2 regions of the Peribacillus sp. NPDC097295 genome follow, and region 2 is predicted to be linked to the other one. Evidence: predicted binding sites of a transcription regulator. Region 2 holds the regulator's gene; the other holds the start of a gene.
The links. Region 2 encodes Rex, which represses fermentation and respiration genes when NADH is low (regulators of the CRP and FNR family bind a similar motif). Its sites were predicted from a motif close to TTGTGAAATATTTCACAA; they were not measured.
Positions count from the first base shown of each region.

Region 1 (8,307 bases), on a different contig from region 2:
CCCCCATAAGTGGAGTATGAAGATCGACGAGGAGCTCCTAGTAGACCGGCAATATGCATGGCCCCGGACATGATGGACATCCCAATTGCCCAAAAAATCCCTTGAATGATTGCTAATTTATTCAATTTTGTTGTCAATGTCCGACCAGTCAAATGGGGGATGAGCCAATAAGAAATACCAAAGAAAGTCAAGATCACCGAAGTGGCCAATGTTAAATGAAAATGTCCAGTTACCCAGATGGTATTATGAACAACTTGGTTCAGCTGGTTGGAAGCATTGACAAGCCCCCCTGCACCCGCTGGAATGAATGCCACCATCCCGATGAAAGGAACGGTAAAACGAGCATCTCCCCAAGGCAGTTTTTTGAACCAGCCGAATAAACCAGAAGCACCTTGTGAACGGCCATATTTTTCAAACGTCCCGAATAAAGAAAAAGCTGTCATTAAAGATGGGATAACGACCAAGAAGGTTAATATGACCTGTAAATATTTCCAAACTGGATCGATGCCAGGTTCAAGTAATTGATGATGTAGTCCGACAGGTATGGAGAATAGCAGAAATAAAATAAAAGACATCCTTGCCAATGAATCCGAGAATATTTTACCGCCAATGATTTTAGGAATCACCACATACCAGCACATATAGGCTGGAAGCAACCAGAAATAGACAAGTGGGTGACCGAAGTACCAAAACAAGGTCCGGCTTGCCAAAATATTAATCGAATCAACCCACCCCAAAGCCCAAGGAAGAAGCTGGAATAATACGGTGACAGCAACCCCTATAGTGGCAACAATCCATAGTAAAGTATTGACTACAGCCATAAAACTTAATAAAGGGCTTGCCTGGCCCCGGTTTATTTTCCTCCATTTATGGTAGGTCGATAATAAGGCCCCGCCGCTAATCCAGCTACCAACGATAACAAGTGTCAATCCCCCATAGAAAATGGGATGGGCTTGAAGCGGAGCATAAAAAGTATAAAGGACTGACGCTTCGTTTAATAAGACCATTAGTGCAGCCATTGCAGTACCGGCGGTCATTGTCCAAAATCCTATCCAGCCTGATATTCTTGCCCGTTTGCTTAAGGGCCCGATCGTTTTACTGACTGCTGATAGATGAAATCCTATGATGAAGAAGGTTGTAAGTATAAGAGCGAGTAAAACGCCATGAACCGTAAGTAATTGATAATAGGTTATTCCGGCGGGCAATTCGACTCTGCCTGAACGCACGAGTGTTTGAAGTAACCCTGCAAAGCCTCCTAGTGCCAAGGCAATGATGGCTACAAAGAAATGAGCCATGGCGAGCTTTGCGTCCAGTGGGTGAATTCTTTCATTTTCAATAGCTTTTGTCATTTTGAAACCACCTCAATCTGGGAGCTCATCATATGGTGACCAACTCCGCAATATTCATTGCAAATAATCAGGTTTTCTCCCACTTTATTAAAAGTGGCGGTGTATTCACTGACATAACCGGGTTCAAGCATCATATTGACATTTGTTCCGGCTACCTCGAAACCGTGGATAACATCTTTGGTCGTCGCAATGATTTTGACAGTAGACCCTTTCGGTATCTCTACCTTTGCAGGGCTGTATGAAAAGGCAGAAGCTACAAATACTAACTCATAATCCCACTCTTTTCCCTCGACTTTATGTAAGCCGGGGGCATCGAAGGGGGCTGTTGTATCCACTTTTTCTGGATCGATGGTTACTAAGCAGCTTGGTGGCTGATTCCCTAAATAGAAGGCACTCACTCCTAAGACGGTTAAGAAAATGAGTAGGGCGACCGTTCCTAAAATCAGCCAGATTTTTTCAAACTTATGCATGTGCATGATTTTTCCTCCTCAATTAACCTAAACGATCTGTAAATAAAAAATAAATGCTGACCCATACGATTACCAGAAAAATTCCAAGTAGTAAAACAGAAGCGAGTGTACCTTTTAGATTGGTATCCTGTTTTTTTATGGTACGTTTACTCTTAAAAGCAGGCTCGGACATTACTTCCACTCCTTTCAATTCATGAAAATGTTTATTAAATAAATTCATCATACAAAAGACATGGTGAAAAAGTATCCTTTATCTATCATTTCACAAATTGTTCAATCATCTCCTTAACATGTTGTGAATAGTGTAAAATTGCCAGGCTAAAGATAAGTAAACTTTTTTGGAAGGTAATTTGTGAAAGTATTGTGAAGTGTAAAGTGCTGTCATTAATTTTTTAAGGAAGGATACTACTGAGAATTAACTCTTACTATTTTGAATTTTCTAAAAAATCTAATGTTAAATAGGTATTTCTTTGTAAAGTTCGTTTTTTAGTAAAATTCGCTTTTCAAATAGAGCTAGCGTTGTTATAATTCTTATAATATAAAAATTAAAGTTTCACTCGTATAATCGCAGGGATATGGCCTGCAAGTTTCTACCGGATTGCCGTAAACAATCTGACTATGAGTGAGTAATAGATCTTGTTGCAGGATGAAAGGGATTTATGTATTCCTTTTTTTCACGGATGCCAAGAAATATTGCCTCACTCCAAAGTGTTGCAATGTTTCTTGGTTTTTTTATTTGCCAAGAAACAAAAGCAGACATGGGTAAATAAACATCCAGATTGGGAGGAATCATCATGCAACTATTAAAAAACAAGATCCTGTCCGAAGGGCAAGCATTATCCAAAGACATTTTAAAAGTCGATTCATTTTTGAACCATCAAATGGATCCTATGCTAATGAAAGAGATTGGAAAAGAATTTGTAAAACGATTTGCCCATAAAGAAATAACAAAAGTGCTTACGATTGAATCATCCGGAATTGGGCCAGGACTGATGGCGGCTTTGGAGTTGGACGTACCGTTAATATTTGCCCGCAAACGTAAATCCCTTACATTGACTGAGGATTTGGTGACCGCGTCCGTTCATTCATTTACTAAAAAGGAAACGAATACCATTACGGTATCTAATAAATATATTAAAGCGGGCGATAAAGTCTTGATAATCGATGATTTTCTTGCAGTAGGACAAGCTGCTCGGGGCTTGGCGGATATCTGTAAGCAAATGGGAGCTGAAGTGGTCGGTATAGGGATTGTCATCGAGAAAGCATTCCAAAGCGGCGGGAAGGACCTAAGGGATCAGGGATTCCATGTCGAATCCTTAGCGAGGATCAAGGAGTTGAACGTTGGCGAAATCGTATTTGTTGAGGAGAAGGAAGGAGCTATCGTTAATGGCTAATCAATCCCCATGGAAAGTTGCATCTTTAGGATTACAACATGTTCTTGCTATGTATGCGGGTGCCATTGTTATCCCCCTTATTGTCGGCGGTGCGATGGGATTGAATTCGACACAGCTGACCTATTTGGTTTCCATCGATATTCTAATGTGTGGGATTGCCACTTTATTACAAGTTGTGAAAATGAGGCATTTTGGCATTGGCCTTCCCGTCGTCCTGGGTTGTACATTCACGGCAGTAAGCCCGATGATAGCAATTGGTACCCAGTACGGTATGAATAGCATTTATGGTGCCATTCTGGTTTCGGGGTTGGTCGTTGTATTAGTCAGTAAGTTCTTCGGAAAGCTTTCAAGGTTTTTCCCTCCCGTTGTAACAGGGTCAGTAGTAACGATCATTGGAATTACTCTCATTCCGGTGGCCGTTAATAACTTGGGAGGCGGACAAGGGGCTGCTGACTTCGGTTCCTTGAGTAATGTAGCGCTTGGTTTCGGAACGTTGCTATTTATCATATTGATGTATAAATTCTCAACGGGCTTTGCAAGATCCATCGCAATTTTACTTGGGTTATTTTTCGGGACATTTGTCGCTTTCTTCATGGGCAAAGTGGCATTCAGTTCGGTAGCCAGCGCTTCTTGGCTTCATTTGCCACATTTCTTCTACTTTGGCCTTCCTGAATTCAATATAACCGCCATTATAACAATGACTCTGGTTGCCATAGTTAGCTTAGTTGAATCGACAGGTGTTTACTATGCCTTGGGAGAAATTACAGATAAAAAGATTTTAGAAGAAGACCTTGCCCGCGGGTATCGTTCTGAAGGGCTGGCCAGTATTGTAGGCGGTTTATTTAATGCCTTTCCTTATACGGCTTTTTCACAAAATGTCGGACTGATACAATTGTCTGGAATTAAAACGAGAAATGTCATTTATGTAGCTGCAAGCATGCTTATATTAATTGGTTTTGTCCCTAAAATAGGTGCGTTCACTACAGTGATTCCTCCTTCCGTTTTAGGAGGGGCGATGATCGCCATGTTCGGAATGGTGATTGCAGCAGGAATTAAAATGTTAAGCAGAGTGGATTTTTCTTCACAGGAAAATCTCTTAATCATTGCATGCTCAGTGGGAATGGGAATAGGGGTAACCGTTGTGCCTGAGGTGTTCTCCCATATTCCTAAGGGTATCCAAATTCTAACTGAAAATGGAATTGTAGCCGGGAGTTTCACAGCCATATTCTTGAATATCATTTTCAATGTGATCCCTTCAAAAGGGAAAGTAAAGAAAATGCATATGGAAGGACAAAATGTAGCCTGATTATTAAATGAACAAAAACTGCCTCCATTGACCCGCTTTGGGATGGAGGCAGTTTTTGTTTGTATCATCTAATGGGTTTGATGAAAAGACCTGGATGAATAAATAATAGGAAACTCTCTTCACTTTCTGAATATATTGTTAGTATCTGTTTAAGAAAGTAAGTGATGGGGATGGAGAAAAAATACTGTATGCATTGTCGGACCATATTGAATCAGGAGTGTAGATGTTTTGTCTGTGGAAAAGAGGAATTTCAAAACATCATCATCCAAGTTCAAAACCAATCTTCCGTAGAGAAGGAAGATTGAAGGAAGCCCCTTACCAGATAAATTGAAGGTAAGGGGCTTCTTTCGTTTGATAAATTACATTTCTATCATCAAAACCATATGAAGGGTTCCTGCCCCTTCCAAGACGATAGGCAGATTGATGGCTTGATTGAAGCCATACATTTTTGTATGACCGACAAGGACGGTTGGTGGTGTAATATCCATAAGAATATTATCATTTGCTAAGGAAGTGGCAATATTACCTGCAAGCATATTACCAAGCTCGGCAGCGAAGGATTCCAGCATTTCGCCTTCGAGAGGCATACCAAACATGACTTCACCTATTTTACTCACACAGTCGCTTGTTCCTTCAATGATCAATCTTCCACGGACGTCCCCCGTCATCCCGATTAGTACAGAGATGGATTCCTGTTCAAAGGGTTGCTTAATGAAGGAGGGTTTCTGGACTTCTGAAGAAAAAGGAAGGACCGACTTTACTGCAGAAATCGTTCCATTTAATACTTTTGTTATAAGAGCATTGATTTCCATATAGATACCCCCGATTGTATGGTTATTCCTATAATAACAAATTTATAGGGTTAATTACCTATCTTTACGAAAAAAATATTTAAAATTGTGTATTTAAGCCTATTAAATGTTTCAGAATCATTTTTGCTTTTATTGGGAAGCTTAACCATATATTGATTAATAAGGAGTGTATTCATGTCTTATTTATTATCTGCTTCCCACATAAAACTACCTTATCAACTTTCACAGGATAAAATCATGGAGTTTTCCCGCGAAATTTTCGGTGCATCTTTTAAGAATATCGAACGATTATTGCAGGCGTTCAAAAACGGCCAAGTGGAAAATAGGTATTTTTCCAATGACCTAGATTGGTTTAGGGAAGATCATACGTTTCAAGAAAAAAATGAAGTATATGTCAAACAGGCTGTCGACTTCGGAAAAGAGGCCATAGAAAAGTGCTTGGGTAATACTGAGTTCTTGAAAAATGAGATTCATCCTAGTGAAATTGATGCCTTTTTTTTTATCTCAAGTACTGGATTAGCAACCCCAACCATAGATGCGAGGATCATGAATGAACTTCCTTTTGATTCCCATACGAAAAGGATCCCGATATGGGGGCTGGGTTGTGCGGGGGGAGCGAGTGGTCTTTCACGGGCATTTGAGTATTGCAAAGCATATCCGGACGCTAAGGTTATCGTATTATGTGTAGAACTATGTAGCTTGACTTTTCAGAAAGATGATATTACTAAAAGTAATTTAATTGGGACGTCCTTATTTTCTGATGGAGTTAGCTGTGTGTTAATCTGCGGTGACGATGCAGAGGTAGAGGGGATGACCACAAAAGAAAACCATCTGTATTTTTTAGAATCCCAGTCCACCCTTATGCCCGATTCTTTGGAGGTTATGGGATGGGATTTGAAAGATCAAGGTCTTCATGTGGTCTTCTCTAAAGATATACCCACCATTATTAAGGAATGGCTTAAACCAAATGTAGTGGCCTTTTTAGAGAAAAAGGAAATTAGACTTGAAGATATTCACGATTTTATAGCCCACCCTGGAGGGAAGAAGGTTATTGATGCCTACCATGAGTCATTAGGGTTCAATGAAGATATGACGGAGGATTCCATGGCCGTTTTAAGAGAGTTTGGCAACATGTCTTCGGCCACGATTTTGTATGTCCTTGAAAGGTTCATGAAGCGTAGTGGGCATAAGGGGGATTACGGCCTTGCGGCTGCATTGGGTCCAGGTTTTTCATCTGAATTAGTGTTAATGAGGTGGAACTGATGATTTTTGGGATTTTTATAGGCTTGATTGCCTTACAGCGCCTTGCTGAATTATACATCGCCAAGCAAAATGAAAAGCAAATGAAGAGAGCGGGGGCAGTGGAGTTCGGAGAGAATCATTACCGTTGGATGGTCCTTATGCACTTGAGTTTTTTTGTCGTTCTTACTATTGAGGTAGTCGCATTCACAAGAGAGCTTTCTCCCTTGTGGCCTATTTGGTTACCTTTGTTTCTGATAGCACAAATAGGAAGGGTTTGGGTCATAATGACGCTCGGGAAACATTGGAACACAAAAATCATAGTCGTCCCGAATGCGGAAGTGGTCATTAAAGGACCGTATAGGTACATTAAACACCCTAATTACCTCATCGTGGCAACTGAAATCATTGTCATTTCCTTATTATTCAATGCTTATTTTACAGCAATGATTTTCAGCCTGTTGAATGTCTGGATGATGTCTGTTCGGATTCCCATGGAAGAAAGGGCATTAAAAGAACACACGGAATATTCTTCAGCTTTTAAGCAAAAATAATAAAAAGTTTATTTTTCTTATTGAAAATGATTATCGTTCGTGATAAGATTCTAATTGAAGATGAAAATTATTCTCAATAGAGTAGAAAACATATAAATATGACAGATGAAACTAATAGCCTAATATATAAGAGGATGGTGTTTTGTAATGATTTGGTTATTCATTTTATTGACAGTCGCTACATATACATTTGTGATGAAACATGTGTTAAACAATATCCAAAAACCGGCTAAGGCCGTACGACCTTTAACTCAGTCAAAAAAAGAAAATCACGCTACTTTCCACCCAACACCCTCAACTCGGTAAGCCTTTTTATAGTGAAGTACTTCAGTGAAAGCCCACAAAACTGTGGGCTTTTTTGCTTGTCATTACATGATGGACAAGCAAATCGTTAAGCTAACGGTATGAATAACAAACGAAATCGTTTACAATAAGATTATCAAAATGAAGATAGAATAAGGGGTATGGATCGATGATTTCTGAAGTAATCAAACAACAGTCTAAAATGGGGATTTTGACTGCCATGTATGAAAAATTCCAATTGGCAGGGGATATTGGGAATGCAGATAAACTTAAACAGTTAATCATGAAAGTGAATAAGGAAGAATTCATCATAGCATTCTGTGGCCATTTTTCCGCAGGGAAGTCCAGCATGATCAATTACTTCCTAGGTGATCAAGTATTGCCTTCTAGCCCGATTCCGACGAGTGCCAATACAGTTAAAGTTCAAAAAGGGGAGGACTATGCCAAGGTCTTTTTTCATCATCAGCCACCGGTCGTATTCCCTGCACCATATGATTTTAAGGAAGTAAAGAAATTCGCCAAGGACGGTGATTCCGTATCGGCCATTACTATAAGCTCCGATCAGTTTCAATTGCCGGATTCTTGTGCAATCATGGATACGCCGGGTATTGACTCGACCGATGATGCTCATAGAGTATCTACCGAATCGGCCTTGCACCTTGCGGATGTTGTTTTTTATGTTATGGACTATAATCATGTTCAATCAGAAGTGAATTTCCTGTTTACGAAAGAACTGTTAGAAGCTGAAAAACCAACATACTTAATTATCAATATGATTGATAAACATGATGAAAGCGAACTGAGCTTCCAGAACTTCAAACTCTCGGTTTCAGAAGCGTTTGCGAACTGGAATGTATATCCTGATGGAATCTTTTATACA
Region 1 is NZ_JBIWCW010000004.1:96,329-104,635, reverse strand. It holds gene ACIQXN_RS09080 (b(o/a)3-type cytochrome-c oxidase subunit 1) at 1-1,349, opposite strand, end outside; gene ACIQXN_RS09075 (cytochrome c oxidase subunit II) at 1,346-1,825, opposite strand; gene ACIQXN_RS09070 (cytochrome c oxidase subunit 2A) at 1,842-1,991, opposite strand; purine riboswitch at 2,357-2,458, shown strand; gene ACIQXN_RS09065 (xanthine phosphoribosyltransferase) at 2,614-3,213, shown strand; gene ACIQXN_RS09060 (nucleobase:cation symporter-2 family protein) at 3,206-4,519, shown strand; gene ACIQXN_RS09055 (chemotaxis protein CheX) at 4,879-5,331, opposite strand; gene ACIQXN_RS09050 (type III polyketide synthase) at 5,506-6,594, shown strand; gene ACIQXN_RS09045 (isoprenylcysteine carboxyl methyltransferase family protein) at 6,594-7,124, shown strand; gene ACIQXN_RS09040 (dynamin family protein) at 7,597-8,307, shown strand, end outside.
Region 1: ACIQXN_RS09070 (cytochrome c oxidase subunit 2A) is a predicted target of Rex. The motif match lies at 2,070-2,087, and genes of this name have one in related genera.

Region 2 (8,307 bases):
AATATTTATCGTCTTGGAGATACAAGCCGCCGATTTGTTTTGGAAGCACGAGGCGAACGGTATGTTATGTTATGTAAGGAGATTATTTAATGAAGGTTTTAGCTATAGATACATCGAACTTTACCTTAGGGGTTGCTTTAATAAATGGAACCCAAGTAATTGGGGAGTACACTACGAATTTAAAGAAGAACCACTCCGTTCGAGTGATGCCTGCAATTGAGTCATTATTAAGGGACTGTGATACAACCCCGAAGGAATTGAATAAAATTGTTGTCGCCGAAGGTCCTGGATCTTATACAGGAGTTAGAATTGGCGTAACGATTGCAAAGACATTGGCTTGGACACTTAAAATCCCATTATCGGCTGTATCTAGTTTAGAAGTTTTAGCAGCGAATGGACGTTATTTTGACGGTTTGATTTCGCCATTATTTGATGCTAGACGAGGCCAAGTATATACAGGGTTATATGAATTTGATGAGGAAAACTTAACAACGGTCATGGAAGATTGCAACATGTTATCTTCTGAGTGGGCGATGAAGTTAAAGGAAAGCAACCGGCCCGTATTGTTTGTTGGTCAGGATGTTGATATTCATCGTGAGACAATCGCAGAAGTACTAGGGGATTTAGCTGTTTTTGCTCCTGTGCAAATGTATAACGCGAGACCAAGCGAACTTGCTTTTATCGGATTGAATAAGGATGAAGTCGATATACACCACTTTGTACCTAACTATATTCGTATGGCCGAGGCTGAAGCCAAGTGGCTTGAACAGCAAGGTAAATAAAATAATAGGAAAGCGACCGATGATTATGAGCAAAACCATGACGTTTCGGATGATGAAAACGGAAGATATCGAACAAGTGTTGAACGTTGAAAAACAGTCTTTTACTTTGCCTTGGACCCGGGAAGCTTTCTTTAATGAATTGAATCATAACGAATATGCTGTTTATTTGGTCATTGAGGATGATGGGAAAATTGCTGGTTATTGCGGAGCCTGGGTTGTCATTGATGAATCGCATATTACCAACATTGCCATTTTACCCGAATACCGGGGGCAAAAGCTTGGCGAAGCCCTCCTAAGAAAAATGATAGAAATCTCGATCAGTATGGGAGTGGTGCGGATGACGCTAGAAGTTCGTGTCAGTAATGCTGTAGCCATTTCCCTTTATGAGAAACTCGGTTTTCAAAAGGGCGGAATACGTAAAAGATATTATACAGACAATCAAGAAGATGCTTATGTTATGTGGGTGAATTTAAGATGAAAAAAGATCAATTGATATTGGGTATTGAAACGAGCTGCGATGAGACTGCTGCAGCCGTCATTAAAAATGGGACAGAGATACTAAGTAATGTTGTGGCTTCACAAATAGAAAGCCATAAACGATTTGGTGGAGTCGTTCCCGAAATTGCGTCCCGTCACCATGTAGAGCAGATCACTATCGTACTGGAAGAGGCTTTGCTTCAGGCTGGTGTGTCATATGAGGATTTGGACGCTATTGCTGTCACGGAAGGCCCTGGGCTAGTGGGAGCCTTGTTAATAGGCGTTAATGCGGCCAAGGCTGTCGCTTTCGCTCATGGTATACCACTCGTTGGAACGCACCATATTGCCGGTCATATTTACGCGAATAGACTGGTACAAGAAATACAGTATCCTGCCCTTTCTTTAGTCGTATCGGGAGGACATACCGAATTGGTGCTGTTAACTGAGCCTGGTTCCTTTCAAGTAATTGGGGAGACAAGAGATGATGCGGCAGGTGAGGCATATGATAAAGTAGCAAGAACCCTTGGTCTTCCGTATCCTGGAGGCCCTCATATCGATAGGCTTGCCCAAGAGGGGACGCCATCCTTGAAACTGCCAAGAGCTTGGCTAGAAGAAGGAAGCTATGACTTTTCTTTCAGTGGCTTGAAATCGGCTGTCATTAATACGTTGCATAATGCAGAACAACGTGGCGAAAATATTGAGCCTCAGGATTTAGCTGCAAGTTTCCAAGCAAGTGTTATTGAGGTTCTGGTGACGAAGGCCGTAAAAGCTGCTAAGGAATTCGAAGTGAAACAAGTGTTGCTTGCTGGAGGAGTCGCGGCTAATAAAGGGCTACGAGAAGCTCTAACGGATGCTTTTGCAGACTTATCTACGGAGCTTATCATTCCTCCGTTACACCTTTGTACGGATAATGCAGCGATGATCGGTGCTGCTGGAAGCATCATGTTCGAAAAAGGGAAACGATCAGGGCTAGATTTGAACGGAAACCCTGGATTGGATATAGAAGTTTTCTAATGAAGGCAAGATACCGAACTTGGTATCTTGTTTTTATTTTTATATAAATTAACAGATATTGTGGATAAAGTTTTTTTACTATTCAAAATACCTGTGTATAAATAGTAAATATGTGGATAAGTGGATAATGTTTTGTGGATAATGTGGGTAAACTACAATAATGTTGATGTAGTAAAGCTTGAAATGTGTATAGGTCTGTGGATAACTAAGTTGGATTTTTCATAATAAAAGACTGAGTCAAAAATGACCCAGTCTTGCATCTTATTCTTCTAATTCTGCCCATTCTTCTAAGTACTGATCAAGTGTTTCCTTTGCTTTATCCAGCTTTGTCTGTATGTCCAACACTTTTTCGTGATCTTGAAAAACAGCCGGGTCACATAGAAGGTCATTATATTCGGTAATTTCCTCTTCTAACCGTTCCATGGCTGATTCGATTTCCTCGATACGGCGTTTTCGCTGGCGTTCTGCTTTTTTAGATTCTTTGTCTATTTTATAATTCGTTTTTTCAACGTTTATTTCAACGGTTTTTGTCTTACCTTGTTGTTCTAGAGCTTCAATTTCAGCTTGTTCTTGTTTTTTCTCTACATAGTAATCATAATCACCGAGGAACTCTTCGTTTCCGTCTTTCGAAAGCTCTATAACCTTTGTGGCAATCCGATTGATGAAATACCGGTCATGAGAGACAAAAAGGATAGTTCCAGGATAATCAATCAAAGCGTTTTCAAGGACCAGCTTACTCTCTAAGTCTAAGTGGTTTGTCGGTTCATCGAGAATCAAAAAGTTTCCTTTTTCCATCATCATTTTTGCTAAAGCTAGACGGGCTTTTTCTCCACCGCTTAGGGTAGAAACGGTTTTTAAGACATCATCCCCGCTAAAGAGAAAATTGCCGAGTACTGTGCGGATGTCTTTCTCAGGCTTAGTCGGATAATCGTCCCACAATTCATTCAGCACACGTTTATTGGAAATGAGATTGGCCTGCTCTTGATCGTAATAACTGACCTCCACATTAGTTCCAAAGCGGAATTCCCCAGCAATTGCAGGAAGCTTCGAGATGATCGTTTTCAATAATGTCGATTTACCGACACCGTTCGGTCCGACGAGGGCAATACTTTCCCCTTTAGTCATCCGCGAGTTAATATTCTGGGATACTGTTTCTTCATTATAACCGATGGCTAAGTTCTGAAGGTGAAGCACTTCATTGCCACTTTGTTTTTCTATTTGGAAGGAAAAGTTGGCGGATTTTTCATCACCCTGAGGCTTGTCCAATACGTCCATTTTTTCCAGCTGTTTACGACGGCTCTGCGCTCTTTTGGTTGTCGATGCTCTCGTGATGTTTCGTTGCACGAAGTCACGCAGTTTTTCTATTTCTCCTTGCTGCTTTTCGAATTGCTTCATTTCCCGTTCGTAGTCCTCAGCTCTCCTTTCCAGGTAGGAGCTGTAATTGCCATAGTACTTTTTCATGTTATTCCGTGAGATTTCATATACCTGATTGACAACTTTATCAAGAAAATAGCGATCATGGGATACAATAAGAACAGCACCCTGATAGCTTTGCAAATATTGTTCAAGCCAAGAGAGCGTCTCTATATCCAGATGGTTCGTAGGCTCATCGAGTATTAATATATCCGGTTTCTTTAAAAGTAACTTCCCTAAGGCAAGGCGTGTTTTTTGGCCGCCACTCAGCGTGGAAATCAAGGTAGAGTGATCAAAGTCCCCAAATTGAAGACCATGTAATACGGAGCGGATATCCGCTTCATATTGATACCCGCCCTGTTCTTTAAAGGTGACCTGTAGGGCGTCATATTCACTCAGCACTTTTTGGTACCGCTGTTCATTTTCAAATGTTGCCGGATCGGCCATGGCAGACTCTAGCCGCCGTAGCTCTTTTTCTTGACCCATCAGTTTTTCGTATACGGTCAGCATTTCATCCCAGATGGAAAGTTCCGATTCCAATCCAGTATCCTGGGCCATATAACCGATGGTAACGTCTTTTGGCTTGATGATCTCACCGCCATCGTGCGAAATCTGACCGGCTATAATTTTTAGCAAGGTCGACTTTCCGGCTCCGTTTCGGCCGACTAAGGCAATTCGATCTTTATTTTGAACTTCAAGCTTCATATTTGATAAGATTAGCTCAGCACCATAATATTTCGATAGTTGATTGATTTGTAATAGAATCATGGATTTCACCTCAATTGATTATTGTTAGTGTAACGTATTATAGTATTTAACGGCAACAGCTTTGGTTTTAAAGGTGAAAAACATGCTGTTACATAATGTAGGATAATAGTGTATGATTTAGGAGGGGTAATTTTATGAGCGATTTAACGCATTTTAATGAGCAAGGCAGAGCCAAAATGGTTGATGTGAGCACGAAGCCAGAGACAATCCGGACGGCGACAGCTCAATCCAGCATCTTATTGAACGAAGAAATATATGGTAAAATAACGAATCAAGAAATGAAAAAAGGGGATGTATTGGCGGTTGCACAGGTTGCTGGCATCATGGCCAGTAAAAATACATCCAACATCATTCCGATGTGTCACCCTATTTCCCTGCAAGGTGTCAATATCGCCTTTGATTGGGAAAAAGAAGAACAAGGTTATAGGCTGAAAATTGAAACACAGGTTAAGACGAAGGGTAGTACAGGTGTCGAAATGGAAGCGTTAACAGCAGCATCTGCAACCGCTTTAACGGTTTATGACATGTGTAAGGCACTGGATAAAGGAATGGTAATCGGACCTACATTTTTAGTGGAGAAAACAGGTGGAGTGTCTAGTAGTGATTACAAGAGGCAGCTAAACCAAATGTAAAAGTTTTAAAGCATGTATAAAGGCGGGGAAGAACAATGAACCATGACCCAAAGATACCGCAGGCGACGGCTAAAAGGTTACCCTTGTATTATCGATTTTTAAAAAACTTACATTCTTCAGGTAAACAAAGAGTCTCCTCAGCAGAGCTAAGCGAAGCTGTAAAAGTAGATTCAGCAACAATCCGCCGTGATTTTTCCTATTTTGGAGCGCTTGGAAAGAAAGGCTATGGCTATAATGTCAATTATTTATTGTCTTTCTTTAGAAAAACATTAGATCAAGACGAGCTGACTAAAGTAGCCTTGATTGGGGTAGGAAATTTAGGAACTGCATTTTTAAATTATAATTTCATTAAAAACAATAATACAAAAATAGAAATGGCATTTGAAGTTTCTGAAGATAAAGTCGGAAAGAGTATTGCTGATGTGCCGATTCACCATATGAACCAAATAGACACGCTTTTGCAGGAAAATAATATCACTGTAGCCATTTTGACAGTGCCTGCCCAAGAGGCGCAGACGATTACCGATCGTTTGATTAAAGCCGATATTAAAGGAATATTGAACTTCACCCCAGCCCGTCTGACTGTACCCCCATCGATAAGGGTCCATCATATTGATCTGGCGGTAGAACTTCAATCATTGATTTATTTTTTAAAGCACTACCCAGTAGTGGAAGAAGCTGTTCTAGAAGAATAAAAAACACGCTGCGAAAACGCAGCGTGTTTTTACTTTTTATTATTCTTTTGTATGGACTTAATTTTAAAGTGGATTAAAATCATGCGTAACCCCGATCCTAAGTCAAGGGTTGCAATCAATACAAGGATATAGGCGAAAAATCCCCATCCTGATGAATTGACCGTCTGGATGGCAATGGTCGTAAAAAGAATGCCTAAGCCAGCGTATATGATACCGATGAATAATGGTGACTGCCGTTTCATAATAAACCTCCGATAATGGCTTGAGCGGTACCTGACAATTTCTCGATGTCTTCTCTATATGCCACCTGAAGGATGATAACAAGAGTGTTCATAGCAACATGTGCGGCTATGGACACGAGAATACGACCCGTTTTTGCATATAAGAAGGCAAAGGTGAAGCCCATGGCTGCATATAAAAGAAGGTGTTCGAGTTCACCATGCGCCAAGCCGAAAATAACCGAGCTGAGTAAAGCCGAAATGAAGAAATTAAAGCGTTTATAAAGTGAACCGAAAATAATTTTCCTGAAGATAATCTCTTCCAAAATAGGGCCAATTACAGACGTTACGAAAATGACCATCGGCACTTTAGAAATGAGTGAAACGAGATTTTGTGTATTCTCGGATTCACCCTTCACCCCAAGCATCGTTTCAATGTTCGCAGCGATACTTTGAGCGAAAAAGGCCAGGAAAACACCTGCGATTGCCCAGAGGATGGATGTGGGAATCGACGCCTGTTTAAGGTCTATATTCTCCTTTATATCTTTTCTCAATAAAAATAGAATCACCAGTAGGGCTGCAAGAAAACTGAAGACAATCCAGTAAGCGATCGCTTTAACCTCGAGTTCATCATTCGGTATCCCCATTGATGATCCGATCACCATGAAAATCGGCTTTCCGACTACACTGGATAATTGCATGGCTATGTAAGTGATGATGACGAACCAATATTCTTTTTTCAAAAACGAAAACTCCTTTTACTATGTCCGCCATTAATTTTAGAGTCCTGACATGGGGACATTCTATAAACGTATACTTAAAAGGTATCAAAAAATGGACCGTAATACCACTTATAGGTATGCAAAATGGGGCCGTTTTAAAAAAACGCAAAAAGATTCATTATACTGAAGTAGTATACCCATAATTTATCAAAAATTAATAAAAAAAATTCAACAAGATACTTGCAAAAAGGGCTCAATTTATTTAATATTATAAATGTGTTAGCACTCGGTGTTGATGAGTGCTAATAAATCAGGCAATTGATTAAGAGAAAATGAGGAGGTTGTTTCACTTGTTAAAACCATTAGGTGATCGCGTTATTATTGAATTAGTTCAATCTGAAGAAAAAACGGCAAGCGGTATTGTTCTTCCTGATACTGCAAAAGAAAAGCCACAAGAAGGTAAAGTCGTAGCGGTTGGTACGGGCCGTGTTCTTGAAAATGGCGAACGTGTTGCTTTAGAGGTTGCCCAAGGCGATCTAATTATCTTCTCAAAATATGCTGGTACTGAAGTTAAATACGAAAATAATGAATACTTAATCTTACGTGAAAGCGATATCTTAGCTGTAATTGGCTAATTATACATCATACTTAACTGAACGAAAATTTTTCTTAAAATGATTAGGGAGGTACTTATACATGGCTAAAGAAATTAAATTTAGTGAAGAAGCTCGCCGTTCAATGCTACGTGGTGTTGACGCTCTTGCAGATGCAGTAAAAGTAACGCTTGGACCAAAAGGACGTAACGTGGTTCTTGAGAAAAAATTCGGTTCACCGCTTATTACCAATGACGGTGTAACAATCGCTAAAGAAATCGAATTAGAAGATGCTTTCGAAAACATGGGTGCGAAATTGGTTGCTGAAGTAGCAAGCAAAACGAATGACGTAGCTGGTGACGGAACGACTACTGCAACGGTTCTTGCGCAAGCAATGATCCGTGAAGGTCTTAAGAACGTAACAGCTGGTGCGAACCCAATGGGTATCCGTAAAGGGATGGAAAAAGCGGTTAATACTGCGATTGCAGAATTAAAAGCCATTTCTCAACCTGTTGAAAACAAAGAATCGATTGCACAAGTTGCCGCTATCTCTTCTGCTGATGAAGAAGTGGGTCAATTGATTGCAGAAGCTATGGAACGCGTGGGTAACGACGGCGTTATCACAATCGAAGAATCTAAAGGTTTCACAACTGAATTGGACGTTGTAGAAGGTATGCAATTCGACCGCGGATATGCGTCTCCTTACATGGTTACTGATTCAGATAAAATGGAAGCCATTCTTGAAAATCCATACATCTTGATCACTGATAAGAAAATCACGAACCTTCAAGAAATCCTTCCTGTACTTGAGCAAGTTGTACAACAAGGAAAACCACTATTGTTGATTTCTGAAGACGTTGAAGGCGAAGCGCTAGCAACTCTTGTTGTGAACAAACTTCGTGGAACATTCAATGCAGTGGCAGTTAAAGCTCCAGGTTTCGGTGACCGTCGTAAAGCCATGCTTGAAGACATCGCAGCTCTTACAGGCGGCGA
Region 2 is NZ_JBIWCW010000015.1:66,032-74,338, reverse strand. It holds gene tsaE (tRNA (adenosine(37)-N6)-threonylcarbamoyltransferase complex ATPase subunit type 1 TsaE) at 1-90, shown strand, start outside; gene tsaB (tRNA (adenosine(37)-N6)-threonylcarbamoyltransferase complex dimerization subunit type 1 TsaB) at 90-782, shown strand; gene rimI (ribosomal protein S18-alanine N-acetyltransferase) at 808-1,260, shown strand; gene tsaD (tRNA (adenosine(37)-N6)-threonylcarbamoyltransferase complex transferase subunit TsaD) at 1,257-2,273, shown strand; gene ACIQXN_RS17845 (ABC-F family ATP-binding cassette domain-containing protein) at 2,535-4,454, opposite strand; gene moaC (cyclic pyranopterin monophosphate synthase MoaC) at 4,589-5,086, shown strand; gene ACIQXN_RS17835 (redox-sensing transcriptional repressor Rex) at 5,122-5,781, shown strand; gene ACIQXN_RS17830 (YdiK family protein) at 5,811-6,023, opposite strand; gene ACIQXN_RS17825 (CPBP family intramembrane glutamic endopeptidase) at 6,020-6,742, opposite strand; gene groES (co-chaperone GroES) at 7,072-7,356, shown strand; gene groL (chaperonin GroEL) at 7,418-8,307, shown strand, end outside.